DNA from 2 places in the Pseudomonas monachiensis genome. Region 1 is predicted to be linked to the other one. Evidence: predicted binding sites of a transcription regulator. Region 1 holds the regulator's gene; the other holds the start of a gene.
The links. Region 1 encodes FliA, which starts transcription of late flagellar genes. Its sites were predicted from a motif close to CTAAAGTTTNNNNNNNNNNNGCCGNTAA; they were not measured.

Region 1 (11,157 bases):
ACATCGATGGTCTGCCATGCATTGTTCCGTTTGTGAACGCGCAGCCAGTAATGTGGCCTCCGTCTATGCAAGACAAGGTAAAGAAATAACATGGGCAGCATGCATCCCGTACAGGTGATCGCGGTGACCGGCGGCAAAGGTGGCGTCGGGAAAACTAATGTGTCAGTGAACTTGTCCCTGGCTTTGGCCGAGCTTGGCCGGCGCGTCATGCTGTTGGACGCCGACCTTGGACTGGCGAACGTCGACGTTCTGCTGGGCCTGACACCCAAACGTACCCTGGCCGACGTGATCGAAGGCCGCTGCGAACTGCGCGATGTATTGCTGCAGGGACCCGGCGGCATCCGTATCGTTCCGGCCGCATCCGGCACTCAGAGCATGGTGCATCTGAGCCCCGCGCAACACGCCGGCCTGATCCAGGCCTTCAGTGATATTGGCGACAACCTCGACGTACTGGTGATCGACACCGCTGCGGGCATTGGTGACTCGGTAGTCAGTTTCGTCCGCGCAGCCCAGGAAGTGCTGCTGGTGGTGTGCGACGAGCCGACCTCGATCACCGATGCCTACGCCTTGATCAAGTTGCTGAACCGCGACTACGGCATGAACCGCTTCCGCGTCCTGGCCAACATGGCCCAGAGCCCGCAGGAAGGACGCAACCTGTTCGCCAAGTTGACCAAGGTCACGGATCGCTTCCTCGACGTCGCCCTACAATACGTTGGTGCGGTGCCTTACGACGAAAGCGTGCGCAAGGCCGTGCAGAAGCAGCGCGCCGTCTACGAGGCCTTCCCGCGTTCCAAGTGCTCGCTGGCGTTCAAGGCCATCGCGCAGAAGGTCGATACCTGGCCGCTGCCGGCCAACCCGCGCGGACACTTGGAGTTTTTCGTCGAGCGGCTCGTGCAGCAGACAGCAGGACCTGTTCTATGACAGCCAGCGGCTACAACCTCTACAAGAAGTCGGCACGCGATGCGCAGTACGAGCTGATCGAGCGTTACGCGCCGCTGGTTAAACGCATTGCCTACCACTTGCTGGCGCGTTTGCCGGCCAGTGTCCAGGTCGAAGACCTGATCCAGGCCGGGATGATCGGCCTGCTTGAAGTGTCGACCAAATATGACGCCAGCAAAGGCGCCAGTTTCGAGACGTACGCGGGCATTCGAATCCGCGGCGCCATGCTCGATGAAGTGCGCAAGGGGGACTGGGCGCCACGTTCGGTTCACCGCAATACGCGCATGGTCAGCGATGCCATTCGCTCGATTGAAGCGAAAACCGGCCGTGACGCTAAAGATCACGAAGTTGCGGCCGAACTCCAATTGAGTCTCGACGATTACTACGGGATTTTGAACGACACCCTGGGCAGCCGGCTGTTCAGTTTCGACGATCTGTTGCAGGACGGCGAACACGAAGGGCTGCACGAGGATGGCGCGAGTGCTCATCTCGAGCCGTCACGCGACCTGGAGGATGAACGCTTCCAGGCGGCGCTGGCGGATGCGATTGCCAATTTGCCGGAGCGTGAGCGACTGGTGTTGGCGCTGTACTACGACGAAGAGTTGAACCTCAAGGAAATCGGTGAGGTCCTGGGGGTCAGCGAATCGCGGGTCAGCCAGTTACACAGCCAGTGCGCGGCCCGTTTGCGGGGGCGTTTGGGGGAGTGGCGAGCGCGCTGAAGGCAGTGTGGGGACACTGCGAACGAGGCTGGTGTGGTGTTGAACTGCGCCGGTCGCGATCTGTTGTGCTCCAGACAGTCATTGAGTGCTTTGCCGGATTGATTGAAATGGCGCGTCCAGGTGCTGGGCGCGTTTAAGACTGCTTGGAGGTCGAATTGGACAAGAACATGAAAATCCTCATCGTTGATGACTTCTCAACGATGCGGCGGATCATCAAGAACCTGCTGCGTGACCTTGGGTTCACCAACACCGTCGAGGCCGACGATGGCACTACCGCCATTCCGGTGCTCAACAGCGGAAGCATCGACTTTCTGGTAACGGACTGGAACATGCCTGGCATGACCGGTATCGATCTGCTGCGCCACGTGCGTGCCGATGAAAAGCTCAAGCACCTGCCGGTGCTGATGGTGACCGCTGAAGCCAAGCGCGAGCAGATCATCGAAGCGGCCCAGGCCGGCGTTAACGGCTATGTGGTCAAGCCCTTCACGGCCCAGGCGTTGAAAGAAAAAATCGAGAAGATTTTCGAACGCATCGGTTGATGAGTGCGCCACGGGGGAGCTATGGGCAATAACGAAACTTCATTGGGCGATTTTGAATCGACCCTGAAAAAACACGCCGTCGAATTGGTCGAGAGCCTTGAGAAAGGCAAGTTCGGCGACGCGGTGCAATTGATCCATGAGCTCAACCAGACCCGTGACCGCGGCCTGTATCAGGAAGTGGGCAAGCTCACTCGCGAGCTGCATAGCGCGATCGTCAATTTCCAGATTGACCCGCACATGCCGCAAGCCGAAGAAGTGTCGCAGATCACCGACGCCACCGAGCGCCTGGGGTATGTGGTCAAGCTGACCGAGGCGGCGGCCAACCGCACCATGGATCTGGTGGAAAATGCCACGCCGCTGGTCAATGGCCTGGCCGATGAAGCCAAGGTGTTGAGCGCGGACTGGGGGCGCTTCATGCGCCGCGAAGTCGGCGCCGAAGAGTTTCGTGAACTGGCCCGGCGGGTCGACGGCTTCCTGACGCGCAGCGGCACGGACAATCGCGCGGTGTCGGGCAACCTCAACGACATCCTGCTCGCCCAGGATTACCAGGACCTCACAGGCCAGGTGATCAAGCGTGTGACCCAGTTGGTCACCGAAGTCGAAAGCAACCTGCTCAAGCTCGTGCTGATGGCCAGCCAGGTGGACCGCTTTGCGGGCATCGAACATGACCGTGAAGCGATGCTTGCTGAAAAAGATCCACAAAAACATCTCTCTCAGGGTGAAGGTCCGCAGATTCATGCCGATAAAAGAGAAGACGTTGTGTCCGGTCAGGACGATGTGGACGATTTGTTATCCAGCCTGGGATTTTAGAGTTTTAGAATTTTAGGTTTTTTGGGTTTTTAGACCTGTAGGAGCACCCCCTTAATGAGCTTCGGCGCCGATGAAGAGATCCTTCAGGATTTCCTGGTTGAGGCCGGCGAGATTCTAGAGCAACTGTCCGAGCAACTGGTCGAGCTGGAAAGCCGTCCGGATGATGCGGATCTGCTCAATGCAATTTTTCGCGGTTTTCACACTGTAAAAGGGGGCGCCGGCTTCCTCCAGCTCAACGAGCTGGTGGAGTGCTGCCACATCGCCGAGAACGTGTTCGACATCCTGCGCAAGGGTGAGCGTCGCGTCGACTCGGAACTGATGGACGTGGTTCTCGAAGCCCTGGACGCGGTGAACAGCATGTTCAGCGAGGTCCGCGAACGCAGCCCGATCACGGCCGCGACACCGCAACTGCTCGCGGCGCTGGCCCGGTTGGCCGAGCCGCAATCGGCTGACGAAGTGGCGCCTGCGCCCGTCGCCGAGGTGATTGAAGAACCGGTGGCCGAATCCGGTTCCGACGACATCACCGACACCGAATTCGAACAACTGCTGGACTCGCTGAACGCCGTCAAGGCCCAGGCCGAGGCCCCGACGGTTGCTCCAGCGCCCGCCGGCAATGCCGCTGGCAGCGACGAAATCACCGATGCCGAGTTCGAGTCGTTGCTCGATCAACTGCACGGTAAAGGCCAGTTCGCCGTTGACGCGGTTGTCCCGGCGACCGCTGCGCCAGAAGTGCCGAAAGCGGCTGGCGACAGTTCCGATATTACTGACGACGAATTCGAAGCACTGCTCGACCAACTGCACGGCAAGGGTAACTTTGCTGTCGAGGCTTTGGAGTCGGCCATTGCTTCGGTGCCTGCACCTGCGGCACCAAGCGCGGTGGCGGCCGGCAGCGATCTGATTTCCGATCACGAGTTCGAAGCGCTGCTCGACGAATTGCACGGCAAAGGCAAGTTCACTGAAGTGGGCGCAACGGCTGGAACGGCAACCGGCGCCAACGCCTCGGTTGTGGCACCTGCCGCCAAGGCAGCCGCGCCGAAACCCGTGGCGAAGGCTCCTGAGCCAAAAGCCGAAACACCGGCCCCTGTGGCCGCCGCCGCACCGGCTGCTGCCCGCGCCCCGGCCGCGCCTGCTGCGGAAAAACCGGCGAGCGAAGCCGAGACCACCGTGCGTGTCGATACCGCGCGTCTCGACGAGATCATGAACATGGTCGGCGAGTTGGTGCTGGTGCGTAACCGCCTGGTCCGCCTGGGTCTCAACAGCGGCGACGAAGCCATGTCCAAGGCCGTGTCGAACCTCGACGTGGTCACCGCCGACCTGCAAACCGCGGTCATGAAGACCCGGATGCAACCGATCAAGAAAGTCTTCGGACGCTTCCCGCGCCTGGTCCGCGACCTGGCTCGCCAGCTCAAGAAAGAGATCAACCTGGAACTGGTCGGTGAAGAAACCGACCTCGACAAGAACCTCGTCGAGGCCCTGGCCGATCCGTTGGTCCACTTGGTGCGCAACGCGGTCGACCACGGCATCGAATCTCCGGAAGAGCGCGAAGCCTCGGGCAAGGCCCGTGGCGGCAAGGTCATCCTGGCGGCCGAGCAGGAGGGCGATCACATCCTGCTGTCGATCTCCGATGACGGCAAAGGCATGGACCCGAATGTCCTGCGCTCCATCGCGGTTAAACGCGGTGTGATGGACAAGGATGCCGCCGATCGCCTGAGCGACACCGAATGCTACAACCTGATCTTCGCCCCGGGTTTCTCGACCAAGACCGAGATCTCCGACGTGTCGGGTCGCGGCGTGGGCATGGACGTGGTGAAAACCAAGATTTCCCAGCTCAACGGCTCGATCAACATCTACTCGGCCAAGGGCCAGGGTTCGAAGATCGTCATCAAGGTGCCGCTGACCCTGGCGATCATGCCGACGCTGATGGTGATGCTCGGCAACCAGGCGTTCGCGTTCCCGCTGGTGAACGTCAACGAGATCTTCCACCTCGACCTGTCGACCACCAACGTCGTGGACGGCCAGGAAGTGGTGATCGTGCGGGACAAGGCGCTGCCATTGTTCTATCTCAAACGCTGGCTGGTCAGCTCCGCCGCTCACGAAGAGCAGCGCGAGGGCCATGTGGTGATCCTTTCGGTGGGCACGCAGCGGATCGGCTTTGTCGTCGATCAACTGGTGGGCCAGGAAGAAGTGGTCATCAAGCCATTGGGCAAAATGCTCCAGGGAACTCCGGGCATGTCCGGCGCCACCATTACCGGTGACGGCCGCATCGCGCTGATTCTCGATGTTCCGAGCATGCTCAAGCGTTACGCCACACGGCGTATTTGATTCTGGTGGAGCGGGGGCGCCTGGCCTCGCTCCATCTAATGGAGTGTTTATGGCAGTCAAAGTCCTGGTGGTGGACGATTCGGGGTTTTTCCGCCGCCGCGTCTCGGAAATTCTTTCAGCGGATTCCAATATCCAGGTCGTCGGCACGGCGACCAACGGCAAAGAGGCGATTGATCAGGCGCTGGCCCTCAAGCCCGACGTGATCACCATGGACTACGAGATGCCGATGATGGACGGCATCACTGCCGTGCGGCACATCATGCAACGCTGCCCGACCCCGGTCCTGATGTTCTCATCGCTGACCCACGAAGGCGCCCGGGTCACCCTCGATGCGCTGGATGCCGGCGCGGTGGACTTCCTGCCGAAGAATTTCGAAGACATCTCGCGCAACCCCGAGAAGGTCAAGCAACTGCTGTGCGAAAAGATCCTGAGCATCTCGCGCAGCAATCGTCGCGTCAGCACTTACAGCGCTCCGGCGCCTGTGGCCGCACCCGCTCCAACACCCGCGTCTTCCAGTATCGGCAGTTACGGCAGCAGCGCGCCCGTGCGTCCGGCGCCAGCACCGATCCCTGCGCGGACCCATGGGGCCACGGCGTCGTCGCCCGCGCCGAAACGCAAAGCCTACAAACTGGTGGCCATCGGTACGTCCACTGGCGGCCCGGTCGCGCTGCAGCGGGTCTTGACCCAATTGCCGGCCAACTTCCCGGCCCCGATCGTGCTGGTCCAACACATGCCGGCCGCCTTCACCAAGGCCTTCGCCGAGCGCCTGGACAAGCTCTGCCGCATCAGCGTCAAGGAAGCCGAGGATGGCGATATCCTGCGTCCGGGCCTGGCGCTACTGGCGCCGGGTGGCAAGCAGATGATGATCGACGGCCGTGGCGCGGTGAAAATCCTCCCGGGTGACGAACGTCTCAACTACAAGCCGTGCGTGGACATCACCTTCGGTTCGGCAGCCAGGACCTACGGTGACAAAGTTCTGGCGGTGGTCCTGACCGGCATGGGCGCCGACGGCCGCGAAGGCGCGCGCCTGCTCAAGCAGGGCGGCAGTTCGATCTGGGCGCAGGACGAAGCCAGTTGCGTGATCTACGGCATGCCGATGGCCATCGTCAAAGCTGAACTCGCCGACGCGGTGTACAGCCTCGACGACATTGGCAAGCACCTGGTCGAGGCCTGTATCTGATGGATGTTCTAAGCCTGATTGGCATCATCATGGCCTTTGTCGCCATCATCGGCGGCAACTACCTTGAAGGCGGTCACCTCGGCGCCCTGGCCAACGGTCCGGCAGCGCTGATCGTGCTCGGCGGCACCATTGGCGCCGCGCTGCTGCAATCGCCGATGAGCGCCTTCAAGCGCGCCATGCAGATCCTCACCTGGATCCTGTTCCCGCCCCGTGTCGACCTGGCCGGTGGCATCGACCGCGTGGTGAACTGGAGCCTGACCGCCCGCAAGGAAGGCCTGCTGGGCCTCGAAGGCATCGCTGACGCCGAGCCCGACAACTACGCACGCAAAGGTCTGCAACTGCTGGTTGACGGCGCCGAGCCGGAAGCGATCCGCAGCATTCTGGAAGTGGATTTCTACACCCAGGAAAGCCGCGACATCGAAGCGGCCAAAGTCTTCGAAAGCATGGGCGGTTACGCGCCGACCATCGGCATCATCGGTGCGGTGATGGGCCTGATTCATGTCATGGGCAACCTCGCTGATCCATCGCAACTGGGCAGCGGTATTGCCGTGGCGTTCGTCGCCACCATCTACGGCGTGGCCAGTGCCAACCTGGTGCTGCTGCCGATCGCCGCCAAACTCAAATCCATTGCGCTGCGCCAGTCGCGTTATCGCGAAATGCTGCTGGAAGGGCTCCTGTCGATCGCCGAAGGTGAAAACCCACGCTCCATTGAGTTGAAGCTTCAGGGCTTCATGGATTAAGGGAATAAACTCATGGCCCGTCGTCGGCATCAGGAAGAACACGTTAACCACGAGCGCTGGCTGGTGTCCTATGCGGATTTCATCACCTTGCTGTTCGCCTTTTTCGTGGTGATGTACTCGATCTCGTCGATCAATGAAGGCAAGTACAAGGTCATTTCCGAGGCGCTGATCGGGGTCTTTACCGATTCCGATCGTTCGCTCAAGCCCATCCCGATCGGTGACGAGCGGCCGAAGACCGTGACCCCGGCCAAGCCGCTGGTCAAGGACAGTGACCAGGTCGATGCCGGCGTCTCCGGCGCCAGCGATCCGCTCAAGAGCATTGCCGACGACATCAGTGCGGCGTTCGGTGACCTGATCAGCTCCAACCAGATGACCGTGCGCGGCAACGAGTTGTGGGTCGAGATCGAACTCAATTCCAGCCTGTTGTTCGGCAGCGGCGACGCCATGCCCAGCGACATCGCGTTCAACATCATCGACAAGGTCGCGGCGATCCTGAAACCGTTCGACAACCCGATCCATGTCGAAGGTTTCACCGACGATCAACCGATCCGCACCGCGCAGTACCCGACCAACTGGGAGCTGTCCTCGGCCCGCTCGGCGAGCATCGTGCGCATGCTGGCGATGCAGGGAGTGAACCCCGGTCGCCTGGCTTCGGTGGGTTACGGCGAGTTTCAGCCGGTGGCCAACAACGCCACCGCTGAAGGCCGCGCCCGCAATCGTCGCGTGGTGCTGGTGGTATCGCGCAACCTCGATGTTCGCCGCAGCCTGACCGGCACCGGAACCGCCCATGCGCAACCGGATGCCGCATTGAAGCGTGCTGGCACACAAACTGCACCGACCCCGGTCAAGTCGCCGGTACGAGAGAACGCCGTCAATTCTCCGTCACCCGCATTAACACGTTGAGCTATTTCTCGGTCGATCCGTTCGGCCGGGAGGAACAATCCGAATGAGAGTCTGGGCAGTCGCCAATCAAAAGGGTGGTGTCGGTAAAACCACTTCCTCCATCGCTTTAGCCGGTTTACTGGCGGAGGCGGGCAAGCGCGTGGTCGTGGTCGATCTCGACCCCCACGGCTCGATGACCAGCTACTTCGGCTACGATCCCGACGCCCTGGAGCACAGCAGCTACGACCTGTTCCTGCACAAGGGCAACGTGCCCCAAGGCCTGCCGGGTCAACTGCTGCTGTCGACCAGTGACGAACGCATCTCCCTGTTGCCCTCCAGCACCGCGCTGGCCACCCTTGAGCGCCAGTCGCCGGGGCAGAGCGGTTTGGGCCTGGTGATTGCCAAGAGCCTGGCGCAATTGTGGCAGGACTTCGATTACGCCGTGATCGACAGCCCGCCCTTGCTTGGCGTGCTGATGGTCAATGCCTTGGCGGCGAGCCAGCAGCTGGTGATCCCGGTGCAGACCGAACACCTGGCGGTCAAGGGCCTGGAGCGCATGGTCAACACCCTGGCGATGATCAACCGTTCGCGCAAACAGGCGTTGCCCTTCACCATCGTGCCGACCCTGTTTGACCGACGCACCCAGGCGTCCCTCGGAACCTTGCGCGTGCTGCGCGACAAATTCCCCGAGGAAATCTGGCAAGGCTACATCCCGGTGGACACGCGCCTGCGCGATGCCAGCCGCGCCGGTCTGACGCCTTCGCAGTTCGACGGCAAGAGCCGTGGCGTTCTCGCTTACCGCGCGTTGCTCAAGCATTTGCTGGCGGCGCAACTTGTCGCGCAGGTGGCGTGACATGAGCCCAATTCCCGTAGGAGCTGCCGCAGGCTGCGATCTTTTGATCTTGCTTGGCGGAGCCCTTGATATCGCTAAAAGATCGCAGCCTGCGGCAGCTCCTACAGGGGGATGCCGATGAATCGGCCATTGAAGCTCACATCGCGCCCGCAACTGGCGTTGCAGTCGTACCTGGACAGCCTGCTGCAAGACGCGACCGAGGACATGGCGCCTGAGATTGAGGCGCTGGCCGAAGTTGTCGAAGCGGTGAAAGTCATCGAAGAGCAAGCCGTGCTGGACGAGTTCCAGGCTGCGGTGCTCGAGGAGCAGGTCCGGGATGCACAGAAGTCCGCAGTGGCTGCCGCGCCGGTTGTTGCGCCTTTGGCAAAGACTCCCGTAGCCGTGGCCGAAGCCCCGGAACCCGTTCTGGCACCGGTTTCGACCCTTGCGCCACTGTTGCAAACCCTGGTGGTTCCCGTCATTGAGGAGCCTCAGGCGCTGGTGCCGCCAGTCGTTGAAGTGCACCTGCCGCCGAGCAATACGCCGCCACCGGTGGAAACCGATGGTCGGCCGTCCTGGGCTGCCGAACCCTTCGAATGCCTGTTATTCGATGTTGCCGGCTTGACCCTGGCGGTGCCGCTGGTGTGCCTGGGGTCGATTTACTCCCTGGCCGGCCACGAGTTGACGCCGTTGTTCGGTCAGCCGGAGTGGTTCCTGGGCATCCTGCCGAGCCAGGCCGGCAACCTCAAGGTGCTCGATACCGCGCGTTGGGTCATGCCCGACCGTTATCGCGACGATTTCAAGCAGGGCCTGCAATACGTGATTTCGGTGCAAGGCTACGAGTGGGGGCTGGCGGTGCATCAGGTCAGCCGTTCGTTGCGCCTGAACCCGAATGAAATCAAATGGAGAAGTCACCGAGGTCAGCGGCCATGGCTCGCTGGCACGGTGATTGAACACATGTGCGCCTTGCTCGATGTCGCCTCGTTGGCCGAGTTGATCGCAAGTGGCGGCGCCAGGCACATGTCCGGCAGCAAGCCGGGCCACAAACCGACATCAGTCAAATAAACAAAACAGGCGACGTCACTCTGATGATGTTGCACAGAACACACACCGCCAGGGCGGTTTCTTGAGGGGGCAGGGTATGAATGACAAGGCAACGGCGGCAAAGGGTTCCGAAGATCCGATCCTGCAATGGGTCACCTTCAAGCTGGACAACGAGACCTACGGCATCAACGTGATGCGTGTCCAGGAAGTCCTGCGCTACACCGAAATCGCCCCGGTCCCGGGTGCCCCGAGCTACGTGCTGGGCATCATCAACCTGCGCGGCAACGTCGTCACCGTGATCGACACCCGCCAGCGCTTCGGCCTGATGAATGCCGAGATCAGCGACAACACCCGTATCGTCATCATCGAAGCCGACAAGCAGGTGGTCGGGATCATGGTCGACAGCGTGGCCGAAGTGGTTTACCTGCGTCAGTCGGAAATCGAAACCGCGCCGAACGTGGGTAACGAAGAGTCCGCCAAGTTCATTCAAGGCGTGTGCAACAAGAACAACGAATTGCTCATCCTGGTCGAGCTCGACAAGATGATGAGCGAAGAAGAATGGTCGGAACTGGAGAGTATCTGATTGATTCTCGAGGTGGCGGTCATTGTCCTGTTCCTGTTCTGGGCAGGCACGCTGGCAATGTTCCTGGCGTACATTCGCGGTCAGAAGCAGATCGTCGCGCAACAGGCCAAGGTTGATGCGCTGCGCGATCAGCGCATCAAGGACCTGGTCAAGCGCGTCGACGACTACCAGAACGGCAACGTGCGCATGGGCGAAGACCTGCATGAACTGCGGGCGATCGTGGCGCCATTGCCGGACAAACTCGCTCAGCTGGAACAACGCGACCCCACAAGCCTGTCGTTTGCCCAGGCGGCGCGACTGGTCGGGATGGGCGCCAGCGTCAACGAACTGACCCAGTCCTGCGGCTTGACCCAGGCTGAAGCGGAGTTGATGAGCAAGCTGCACAAGAACTGAGTGTTGCGATCAGGCTGAAATCGCTTTCGTCGGAACGCCGCCCGGAGCAAGCCCGCTCCCACACTGGATCAATGTCGTACACAAAATTTGTGTTCACAGAAGACCAAATGTGGGAGCGGGCTTGCTCGCGAAGGCGTCTTAGAATGCGCAGCAATCTTCCCCGCGATCCGACTC
Region 2 (11,157 bases), 280 kb from region 1:
CCGTAGTCATCGCCGCGATCACCTCCTGCACCAACACCTCCAACCCCAGCGTGATGATGGCGGCCGGGCTGGTGGCGAAGAAGGCTGTGGAAAAAGGCCTGAAACGCAAACCCTGGGTGAAGAGCTCGCTGGCCCCCGGCTCGAAAGTGGTGACCGACTACTATAAGGCGGCCGGCCTGACCCAATACCTCGATGAATTGGGCTTTGCCCTGGTCGGCTATGGCTGCACCACCTGCATCGGCAACTCCGGGCCGCTGTCGGAGCCCATCGAGAAAGCCATCCAGCAAGCCGACCTCACCGTGGCCTCCGTACTCTCGGGCAATCGCAACTTCGAAGGCCGGGTGCATCCGCTGGTGAAAACCAACTGGCTGGCCTCCCCGCCGCTGGTGGTCGCCTACGCGCTGGCCGGCACGGTGCGCACCGACCTCACCCGCGAGCCGCTAGGCGATGACAAGGATGGCAACCCGGTTTACCTGCGGGACATCTGGCCAAGCAGCAAGGAAATTGCCGACGCCGTGAATCAGGTGAGCACTGCCATGTTCCACAAGGAATACGCCGAAGTGTTTGCCGGTGACGCACAATGGCAGGCGATCAAGGTTCCGCAGGCGGCGACCTATGTCTGGCAGGACGACTCGACCTACATCCAGCATCCGCCGTTCTTCGACGACATCGGCGGCCCGCCGCCCGTGGTCAAGGATGTCAGCGGCGCCAGGATCCTCGCACTGCTGGGCGACTCGGTGACCACCGACCACATCTCCCCGGCTGGCAACATCAAGGTCGACAGCCCGGCAGGGCAATACCTGCGCGACAAAGGCGTGGAACCGCGAGACTTCAACTCCTATGGCTCGCGGCGTGGCAACCATGAAGTGATGATGCGCGGCACCTTCGCCAATATCCGCATACGCAACGAAATGCTCGGCGGCGAGGAAGGCGGCAACACCCGCTACATTCCCACCGGCGAAAAAATGTCGATCTACGACGCCGCCATGCGCTATCAGGCTTCAGGTACACCACTGGTGGTGATCGCCGGCCAGGAATACGGCACCGGCTCGAGTCGCGACTGGGCCGCCAAGGGCACCAACCTGCTAGGGGTGAAAACGGTCGTCGCCGAAAGCTTCGAACGAATTCACCGCTCCAACCTGGTGGGCATGGGCGTGCTGCCATTGCAGTTCAAGCTGGATCAGAACCGCAAGAGCCTGAACCTGGGTGGCAGCGAGACCCTGGACATCCTCGGCTTGACCGGCGTCGAGCTGACGCCACGGATGAACCTGACGCTGGTCATCACCCGCGAAGACGGCAGCAGCGAGAAGATCGAGGTGTTGTGCCGCATCGATACGCTCAATGAGGTGGAGTACTTCAAGTCCGGAGGGATTCTGCATTACGTGTTGCGGCAGTTGATCGCTTCGTAACGGACGACCGACACAAACACCGCCTTCGGGCGGTGTTTGTATTTGGACTGCGCTTATAATCGCAGCCCTCAGGACACCCCCCATCTGTGGCGAGGGAGCTTGCTCCCGCTCGACTGCGAAGCAGTCGCCAGCCCTGCAGATGCATTTCATCTGGCACACCGGGTTGATTGTTATTGGGGCCGCTTCGCAGCCCAGCGGGAGCAAGCTCCCTCGCCACAAAAGCTATTCATCTCTAAGGACTTCAAATGATTGCCCTGCCATGGACGTTTCTGGCCCTGCTTTCCTTCGGCTACGGCCTGGCGCTGACCTACGGCCATCTCGGCTGGCTCTCGGCAATTTCGGTGTTCCTGTTGCTGGTCGCAGGTGTCGCCGTCCGCCAACGCGACATCCCTTTTGCCCGCTACCTCGGCCACGGCCTGTTCATCGTCCTGGCCCTGGCATTGGCGACGCATTGGCTACCCGGCTTCTATAACGGTCGCGTTATCGATCCCCAGCGTTTTACCGACGATGCCGTGTCATTCGCCATGCACCTGAACCTGGACAAACCGCTGATCGGCTTCTGGCTGTTACTGGTTTGTCCGTGGATTGTCGGTCGCCGTTCACTTCGGTTGTCGCTGTATGCCACCGCCCTGGCCCTGACCTTGAGCGCCATGCTGGCATTGGGCGGTGCGCTCTTGTTGGGGGTCATCGCCTGGTCGCCGAAATGGCCGGATCAAGCCTGGCTGTGGTTGGTGAACAATCTGCTGCTAGTGACGCTGGTCGAAGAAGCGCTGTTCCGTGGCTACATTCAGGGCGGCCTGAGCCGACACCTCAAAGACCGGCCCTACGGTGAACTTCTCGCCCTGCTGCTGGCGTCATTGGTCTTCGGCCTGGCCCATATCGGCGCAGGATGGCAGTGGGTATTGCTGGCAACGCTGGCCGGGGTCGGCTATGGCCTGGCCTACCGGTTCGGCGGGCTGGGCGCCGCCATTGCCAGTCACTTTGGCTTGAACCTGCTGCATTTCGGCCTGTTCACCTATCCGATGCTCGCCGGCTGACGCAAGGGTCATTTTGCGACGCATCGCTGATTATCGAAAAATAAGCTCAACAATCCGCCGGCTTCGCCGATACAGCACTTGAAAGCCTTGCGGATTAAAAAAGCCATGCGTAACAACCAGCCAATTACACAACGCGAGCGGACCTTCCCGGCTCAGCAACGGTTGATTTCCACCACCGATGCCAAGGGCATGATCACCTACTGTAACGACGCTTTCGTCGAGATCAGCGGGTTTTCCCGAGAGGAACTGATCCGTGCACCGCACAATCTGGTCCGTCACCCCGACGTCCCGGCCGCGGTGTTCGCCCACATGTGGGACACGCTGAAACAAGGCTTGCCATGGATGGGCATTGTCAAGAATCGCTGCAAGACCGGTGATCATTACTGGGTGAACGCCTATGTGACACCGGTTTTCGAAGGCAAACAGGTGATCGGTTACGAGTCGGTACGGGTCAAGCCCACCGCCGAACAGATCCGCCGCGCCGAAGCGCTCTACCAACGCATCAACCAGGGCAAGTCGGCCATTCCCTCCTCGGATAAATGGCTGCCGATCCTGCAGGACTGGCTGCCGTTCATCCTGGTCAGCCAATTGAGCTTCATGATCGGTGCATCGCTGAACTCCCATTGGGGGTTTGCCCTGGCTGCCGGTCTTTCGGTGCCGCTGGGCCTGATGGGCCTCCAGTGGCAACAGCGAGGCCTCAAGCGTTTGCTGCGCCTGGCCGAGCAAACCACCTCCGATCCGTTGATCGCACAGATGTACACCGACAGTCGCGGCGCCCAGGCGCGCCTGGAAATGTCCATCCTGAGCCAGGAAGCACGCCTGAAAACCTGCCTGACGCGTCTGCAGGACACGGCCGAACACCTGACCGATCAGGCCAGACAGTCCGACGCCCTGGCGCACAACAGCTCCAGCGGCCTGGAACGTCAACGGGTCGAAACCGAACAGGTGGCCACCGCGGTCAACCAGATGGCCGCCACCACCCAGGAAGTCGCCAGCCACGTGCAACGCACCGCCGACGCCACCCAGGAAGCCAATCGCCTGACCGGTCGCGGTCGTGACATCGCCGGGGAAACCCGCGAAGCCATCCAGCGCCTGTCGGTGGTGGTCGGTGAAACCGGCGTGACCGTGACCCAACTGGCCAAGGACAGCAACGAAATCGGCGGCGTGGTCGATGTGATCAAAGGCATCGCCGACCAGACCAACCTGCTGGCGCTGAACGCCGCCATCGAAGCGGCCCGTGCCGGCGAGATGGGTCGTGGTTTTGCGGTGGTGGCCGACGAAGTCCGTCAACTGGCGCAACGCACCAGCGAGTCCACCGGGCAGATTCATGCGCTGATCGCCAAGCTCCAGCAAACCGCCAGCACGGCCGTGCAAACCATGGAGGCCGGGCACCGTCAAGCTGAAGAAGGCGTGGCGCGGGTACTGGAAGCGGACCAGGCACTGGTGGGGATCAGTGAAGCGGTGGCCAACATCACCGACATGACCACCCAGATCGCCGCCGCGACCGAAGAGCAAAGCGCCGTGGCCGAAGAGATCAGCCGCAACATCAGCAACATTTCGCAACTGGCAGACCAGACCTCGGAACAGGCACAGAACTCGGCGTTGTTGAGTGAAGAGCTGACCAAGACTGCCAATACACAGTATTCGTTGGTGGAGCGGTTTAACCGCTGATTGCTGCTGGAATGATAAAAACCCGGACAGTGAACACTTCCGGGTTTTTTATTGCCAGTCTGAAATGTATATCGCCTGGACAGGCCTCTTCGCGAGCAAGCCCGCTCCCACAGTGATATTTGGTGTGGCTTGAATTTATGTACAGTGCAAAACCCTGTGGGAGCGGGCTTGCTCGCGAAGAGGCCATTTGCAACACCACATCTTTCACTGAAGGAATGAAACCACCTTCCCCGCCGCAGCCGCCAAATGCTGCTCATGGCTAAACCCCGAAGCCTTCAACGGCTTCAAGTCATGATCCCCCGCCACCAGCCAGAACACCTCGATACCCGGTGATAGCGCGTACCCCTCGACCGCCTCCCGATTGCCCAGCGCATCGCGTTCACCTTGCACGATCAAGGTTCGCGTCTTCAGTCCGGCCAAATGCTCAACCCGCGGCTTCTCCGGTTTACCCACGGCATAAAACGGATACCCCAGGCACACCAGCGCATCCGCGCCCAACTCATCAGCCAGCAAACTGGCCATGCGACCGCCCATGGACTTGCCGCCGATGGCCAGCGGCCCAGTGACATGACGTCGCACCTGGGCATACACCCCGCGCCAGCACTCCAGCAGTTTCGGCGCCGGGTTCGGCGGGCGTTTGCCGCCATCGAGGCGCCGCTGCGCCATATAGGGAAACTCGAAGCGCAACACGTTGAGGCCTTGCGCGGCGAGGCGTGCAGCCATGTCGCTCATCCAGTCGCTGTCCATCGGTGCGCCGGCGCCATGGGCGAGGATCAGCGTCGCGGCAGCCTTGCCAGCGGCGGCGTTCCACAACCATCCATGATCCCGCACGCACTGCGCCCATTGATCCCCGTCAATACCGGCATTGTGCCCTTTGTCCATGCTTGCCTCGCTTTTAGTCTGCCTATAACTCCGGCCGAAGGGTGCGCTGCCTTGCGCGAGTGCGCTCACTTCGGCTGAACCGTGGATGGGGAACCATGAACACTTCTATCAGTACCGCCTACAACTACAAGGTGGTCCGCCAATTCGCCATTATGACGGTGGTGTGGGGCATCGTCGGCATGGGGCTCGGGGTTTTTCTCGCTGCCCAGTTGGTCTGGCCCGAACTCAACTTCAATTTGCCGTGGACCAGCTTCGGCCGCTTGCGCCCGCTGCACACCAACGCGGTGATCTTCGCCTTCGGCGGCTGCGCACTGTTCGCCAGTTCGTTTTATTCAGTACAACGTACCTGCCAGACCCGGCTGTTCGCACCGAAAATCGCCGCGTTCTGTTTCTGGGGCTGGCAGTTGGTGATTCTGTTGGCGGCCATCAGCCTGCCGCTGGGCTACACCAGTTCCAAGGAATACGCCGAACTGGAATGGCCGATCGACATCCTGATCACCATTGTCTGGGTCGCCTACGCCATCGTGTTCTTCGGCACGATCATGCAGCGCAAGACCAAGCACATCTATGTCGGTAACTGGTTCTTCGGTGCGTTCATCATCACCGTGGCGATCCTGCACATCGTCAACAACATGGAATTGCCGGTCAGCTTCACCAAGTCCTACTCGCTGTACTCCGGTGCCACCGACGCGATGGTGCAATGGTGGTACGGGCACAACGCCGTAGGCTTTTTCCTCACCGCCGGTTTCCTCGGGATGATGTACTACTTCGTGCCGAAACAGGCCGAGCGTCCGGTGTACTCCTATCGCCTGTCGATCGTGCACTTCTGGGCGCTGATTACCCTGTACATCTGGGCAGGCCCCCACCACTTGCACTACACCGCGCTGCCGGACTGGGCGCAGTCGCTGGGCATGGTGATGTCGCTGATCCTGCTGGCGCCGAGCTGGGGCGGGATGATCAACGGCATGATGACCCTGTCGGGCGCCTGGCATAAGTTGCGCAGCGACCCGGTCCTGCGCTTCCTCGTGGTGTCGCTGGCGTTCTACGGCATGTCGACCTTCGAAGGGCCGATGATGGCGATCAAGACGGTCAACGCCCTCTCCCACTACACCGACTGGACCATCGGCCACGTACACGCGGGTGCCTTGGGCTGGGTGGCGATGATCTCCATCGGCGCGCTGTACCACATGATCCCGAAAGTCTTCGGCCGCGAGCAGATGCACAGCATCGGCCTGATCAACGCGCACTTCTGGCTCGCCACCATCGGCACCGTGCTCTACATCGCCTCGATGTGGGTCAACGGCATCGCCCAGGGCCTGATGTGGCGTGCGGTGAACGAAGACGGCACGCTGACCTACTCCTTCGTCGAAACCCTGGTGGCCAGCCACCCAGGCTTCGTCGTGCGGTTGGTGGGCGGCGCGATCTTCCTCAGCGGCATGTTCCTGATGGCCTACAACACCTGGCGCACCGTGCGGGCCTCGCAGCCTGCCGAAGTCGCCGCTGCCGCGCAGATGGCCTGAGGAGTCCGCCATGAAACACGAAACTATCGAGAAAAACGTCGGCCTGTTGCTGCTGCTGATGATCCTGGCGGTGAGCATCGGCGGCCTGACCCAGATCGTCCCGCTGTTCTTCCAGGACGTGACCAACAAACCGGTGGAAGGCATGAAGCCCTACACCGCACTGCAACTGGAAGGTCGCGACATCTACATCCGCGAAGGCTGCGTCGGCTGCCACTCACAGATGATCCGGCCGTTCCGCGCCGAGACCGAACGCTACGGTCACTACTCGGTGGCCGGTGAAAGCGTGTGGGATCACCCCTTCCTGTGGGGCTCTAAACGCACCGGACCGGACCTGGCGCGGGTCGGCGCGCGCTACTCGGATGACTGGCACCGCGCGCACTTGTACAACCCGCGCAATGTCGTGCCGGAGTCAAAGATGCCGGCCTACCCGTGGCTGGTGGCCAACCAGCTCGACAGCAGTCATACCGAAACCAAGATCAAGGCCATGCGCACCCTGGGCGTGCCGTACACCGACGAGGACATTACCGGCGCCGTCGCTTCCCTCAAGGGCAAGAGCGAGATGGATGCACTGGTCGCCTACCTGCAAGTGCTCGGCACTGCCATCAAGAGCAAGAGGTGAGCAATGTTTGAATTGAGCACTGGAATGATCCGCGGCCTCGGCACCGTCGTGGTGTTCGTGGCCTTCGTCGGCCTGACGTTGTGGGTATTCAACGGCAAGCGCGGCCCGGCATTCGCCGAAGCGCGCCTGCTGCCCTTCGCCGACGAGCCACAACCCGACATCACTGAAGAATCAGCAACAAGGAGTACCCGGCCATGACCACCTTCTGGAGTACGTGGATCTGCGTACTGACCATCGGCAGCCTGATCGGCCTGACCTGGTTGCTGCTCAGCACCCGCAAGGGCGAAACCAAGGGCAGTGTCGACCAGACCATGGGCCACAGCTTCGACGGCATCGAGGAGTACGACAACCCGCTGCCGCAATGGTGGTTCATGCTGTTCGTTGGCACCCTGGTGTTTGCCGTCGGCTACCTGATCCTTTATCCCGGCCTGGGCAACTGGAAAGGCATCCTCCCCGGCTACGAAAACGGCTGGACCGGGGTGCATGAATGGGAAAAGGAAATGGCCAAGGCTGACACGAAGTTCGGACCGATTTTCGCCAAATTCGCGGCGATGCCCGTGGAAGAAGTGGCCAAGGACCCGCAGGCACTGAAAATGGGCGGCCGCCTGTTTGCCTCCAACTGTTCGGTGTGCCACGGCTCGGACGCCAAGGGTGCATTCGGCTTCCCCAACCTGGCCGACAGCGACTGGCGCTGGGGCGCCAGCGCAGAAACCATCAAGACCACCATCATGGGTGGCCGGATGGCGATGATGCCGGCCTGGGGTGAAGTCCTGGGTGAGGAAGGTGTGAAAAACGTCGCCGCTTATGTGCGCCATGATCTGGCCGGCCTGCCGCTGCCCGCCGACAGCAAAGTCGACCTGCAAGCCGGACAGCAAGCCTTCAGCACCACCTGCGTCGCCTGCCATGGCGCAAACGGCCAGGGCACTGAAGCCATGGGCGCGCCGAACCTGACGCACCCGGCCGGCTTCATTTACGGTACAAGCCTGACGCAGCTTGAGCAGACGATTCGGCATGGTCGCCAGGGCCATATGCCGGCGCAGAACGAACTGCTGGGCAATGACAAGGTGCAATTGCTGGCCGCGTATGTGTACAGCCTGTCCCACGGTTTGAATACCGAGCGCCTGCAGGCTGAAGACAACCGCAAATAAATCCCGACCGCTCTGCTGCCGCATTCTCCCGGATGCGGCAGTTCCCTGCCCCTTTGCGACCCATTGTCGCACCCTCCCGCAGACTTTCTTTCGGATCACCGGATTCGGGTCTAAGCTTCCCCCGATGCGGACTGGCCGGTGCCGGTTCCAGGTCGACCCTGAACGATGTGTTCGACGAATCTGCCCGATGAACAGGCCGCAAAGGCTGGTAGATACCGGCTGTCGCGCCAGTTGCCTCCGGTCAGCCAAACGTTGCGTTTGAACACACCCCGTTACATCCGACCTGACCCCCTCGCCTGATCAGTCCGCCGGGACGTTTTGCCCGCGGGCAAATTTGTCCTTACGCGGCGCATGGAAAGGCCGCAGAATCAGCTTTTGAAAGCATTGACCCAGGTCATGGCGCGTTGCAATGACCCCTTGCTTTCTCCATACTTGCGGCCGATTTTTAATCCTAATAAAACACCCAAACCGTGGAACCTTAGAATGAGCACAGCAATCAGTCCGACTGCTTATAACTATAAGGTAGTCCGCCAGTTCGCCATCATGACGGTGGTCTGGGGGATCCTTGGCATGGGGCTCGGTGTCTTCATTGCCTCGCAACTGGTCTGGCCGGAGTTGAACTTCGGTCTGGCATGGACGAGCTTTGGACGCCTGCGCCCGCTGCACACCAACCTGGTGATTTTCGCCTTCGGTGGATGTGCACTGTTTGCCACTTCTTATTACGTCGTGCAGCGAACCTGCCAAACGCGACTGATTTCCGACAGCCTCGCCGCCTTCACCTTCTGGGGATGGCAAGCGGTGATCGTCGGCGCGATCATTACCTTGCCGATGGGTTTCACTACCACCAAGGAATACGCGGAACTGGAATGGCCCCTGGCTATTCTGCTGGCCATTGTCTGGGTCACCTACGGCCTGGTGTTCTTCGGCACCATCGTCAAGCGCAAGACCAAGCACATTTATGTGGGTAACTGGTTCTACGGCGCGTTCATCGTCGTGACCGCGATGCTGCACATCGTCAACCACATGTCGCTGCCGGTCAGCCTGTTCAAGTCCTACTCGGCCTACTCGGGTGCGACGGACGCGATGATCCAGTGGTGGTACGGCCACAACGCCGTGGGTTTCTTCCTGACCACCGGCTTCCTGGGCATGATGTACTACTTCGTGCCGAAACAGGCCGAACGCCCGATCTACTCCTATCGCCTGTCGATCGTGCACTTCTGGGCGCTGATCACCCTGTACATCTGGGCAGGTCCGCACCACCTGCACTACACCGCACTGCCGGACTGGGCTCAGTCCCTGGGCATGGCGATGTCGATCATCCTGCTGGCGCCAAGCTGGGGCGGCATGATCAACGGCATGATGACCCTGTCGGGCGCCTGGCATAAGCTGCGCACCGACCCGATCCTGCGCTTCCTGGTCGTCTCCCTGGCGTTCTACGGCATGTCGACCTTCGAAGGGCCGATGATGGCGATCAAGACCGTGAACTCCCTGTCGCACTACACCGACTGGACCATCGGCCACGTACACGCCGGCGCGTTGGGCTGGGTTGCAATGATCTCAATCGGCGCGGTCTACCACATGATCCCGAAACTGTTCGGTCGTGCGCAGATGCACAGCACCGGCCTGATCAACACCCACTTCTGGCTCGCGACCATCGGTACCGTGCTCTACATCGCTTCGATGTGGGTCAACGGCATCACCCAGGGCCTGATGTGGCGTGCAATCAACGATGACGGCACCCTCACCTACTCGTTCGTCGAAGCGCTGCAAGCCAGCCACCCGGGCTTCATCGTCCGTGCCCTGGGCGGTGCGTTCTTCGCCACCGGCATGTTGTTCATGGCCTACAACGTATTCCGTACCGTACGCGCCTCGAACCCGGCTGAAGCCAAAGCCGCCGAACAGATTGCCGTAGTTGGAGCTCACTGATGAAGCATGAAGCAGTCGAGAAGAATATTGGCCTGCTGGCCTTCTTCATGGTCATCGCCGTCAGCATCGGCGGCCTGACCCAGATCGTTCCGCTGTTTTTCCAGGATGTCACCAACAAGCCGGTCGAGGGCATGAAGCCCCGCACCGCCCTTGAACTGGAAGGCCGGGACGTTTATATCGCCAACGGTTGTGTCGGCTGCCACTCGCAGATGATCCGTCCGTTCCGTGCTGAAACCGAACGCTACGGCCACTACTCGGTCGCCGGTGAAAGCGTCTGGGACCACCCGTTCCTGTGGGGTTCCAAGCGGACCGGTCCGGACCTGGCCCGTGTCGGCGGTCGTTACTCCGATGACTGGCAGCGTGCGCACCTGTACAACCCGCGCAACGTAGTGCCCGAGTCGAAAATGCCGGCCTACCCGTTCCTCGTGGAAAACAAGCTCGACGGCAAAGACACCGCCAAGAAAATGGAAGTCTTGCGCACGCTCGGCGTCCCTTACACCGACGAAGACATCGCCGGCGCCAAGGATGCTGTGAAGGGCAAAACCGAAATGGACGCGCTGGTGGCCTATCTGCAGGGCCTGGGCACCATCATCAAAAGCAAACGGTGATCTGGATGGATATCGGGATGATTCGTGGCCTGGGCACCGTTGTCGTGATGGTGGCCTTCATCGGACTGGCACTGTGGGTGTTCAGTCCCAAGCGCAAGTCGGAGTTTGAAGACGCTACCTTGCTGCCTTTCGCGGATGATCCCGAAGCCATCAAGCACGTCGAGCAAGCTTCTAGGAGTAACAAAGAATGACTACATTCTGGAGTCTGTACGTCACAGTCCTCAGTCTCGGCACCATCTTCGCCCTGACCTGGCTGCTGCTGTCCACCCGCAAGGGTCAGCGCGCCGAGCAAACCGACGAGACGGTTGGTCACTCCTTCGACGGGATCGAGGAGTAC

Region 2: ACMDB8_RS08555 (methyl-accepting chemotaxis protein) is a predicted target of FliA. The motif match lies at 2,492-2,519, and genes of this name have one in related genera.

Annotation. Positions count from the first base shown of each region.
Region 1 covers NZ_CP178857.1:1,609,433-1,620,589, forward strand. Annotated here, with positions in the region: gene fleN (flagellar synthesis regulator FleN) at 91-921, shown strand; gene fliA (RNA polymerase sigma factor FliA) at 918-1,658, shown strand; gene ACMDB8_RS07175 (chemotaxis response regulator CheY) at 1,826-2,197, shown strand; gene ACMDB8_RS07180 (protein phosphatase CheZ) at 2,219-3,007, shown strand; gene ACMDB8_RS07185 (chemotaxis protein CheA) at 3,062-5,329, shown strand; gene ACMDB8_RS07190 (protein-glutamate methylesterase/protein-glutamine glutaminase) at 5,379-6,509, shown strand; gene ACMDB8_RS07195 (flagellar motor protein) at 6,509-7,249, shown strand; gene motD (flagellar motor protein MotD) at 7,262-8,152, shown strand; gene ACMDB8_RS07205 (ParA family protein) at 8,196-8,984, shown strand; gene ACMDB8_RS07210 (CheW domain-containing protein) at 9,102-10,028, shown strand; gene ACMDB8_RS07215 (chemotaxis protein CheW) at 10,105-10,590, shown strand; gene ACMDB8_RS07220 (DUF2802 domain-containing protein) at 10,591-10,983, shown strand.
Region 2 covers NZ_CP178857.1:1,888,180-1,899,336, reverse strand. Annotated here, with positions in the region: gene acnA (aconitate hydratase AcnA) at 1-1,409, shown strand, start outside; gene ACMDB8_RS08560 (CPBP family intramembrane glutamic endopeptidase) at 1,655-2,446, shown strand; gene ACMDB8_RS08555 (methyl-accepting chemotaxis protein) at 2,552-4,117, shown strand; gene ACMDB8_RS08550 (alpha/beta family hydrolase) at 4,322-4,999, opposite strand; gene ccoN (cytochrome-c oxidase, cbb3-type subunit I) at 5,095-6,519, shown strand; gene ccoO (cytochrome-c oxidase, cbb3-type subunit II) at 6,530-7,138, shown strand; gene ACMDB8_RS08535 (cbb3-type cytochrome oxidase subunit 3) at 7,142-7,336, shown strand; gene ccoP (cytochrome-c oxidase, cbb3-type subunit III) at 7,333-8,286, shown strand; gene ccoN (cytochrome-c oxidase, cbb3-type subunit I) at 8,770-10,212, shown strand; gene ccoO (cytochrome-c oxidase, cbb3-type subunit II) at 10,212-10,820, shown strand; gene ACMDB8_RS08515 (CcoQ/FixQ family Cbb3-type cytochrome c oxidase assembly chaperone) at 10,826-11,011, shown strand; gene ccoP (cytochrome-c oxidase, cbb3-type subunit III) at 11,008-11,157, shown strand, end outside.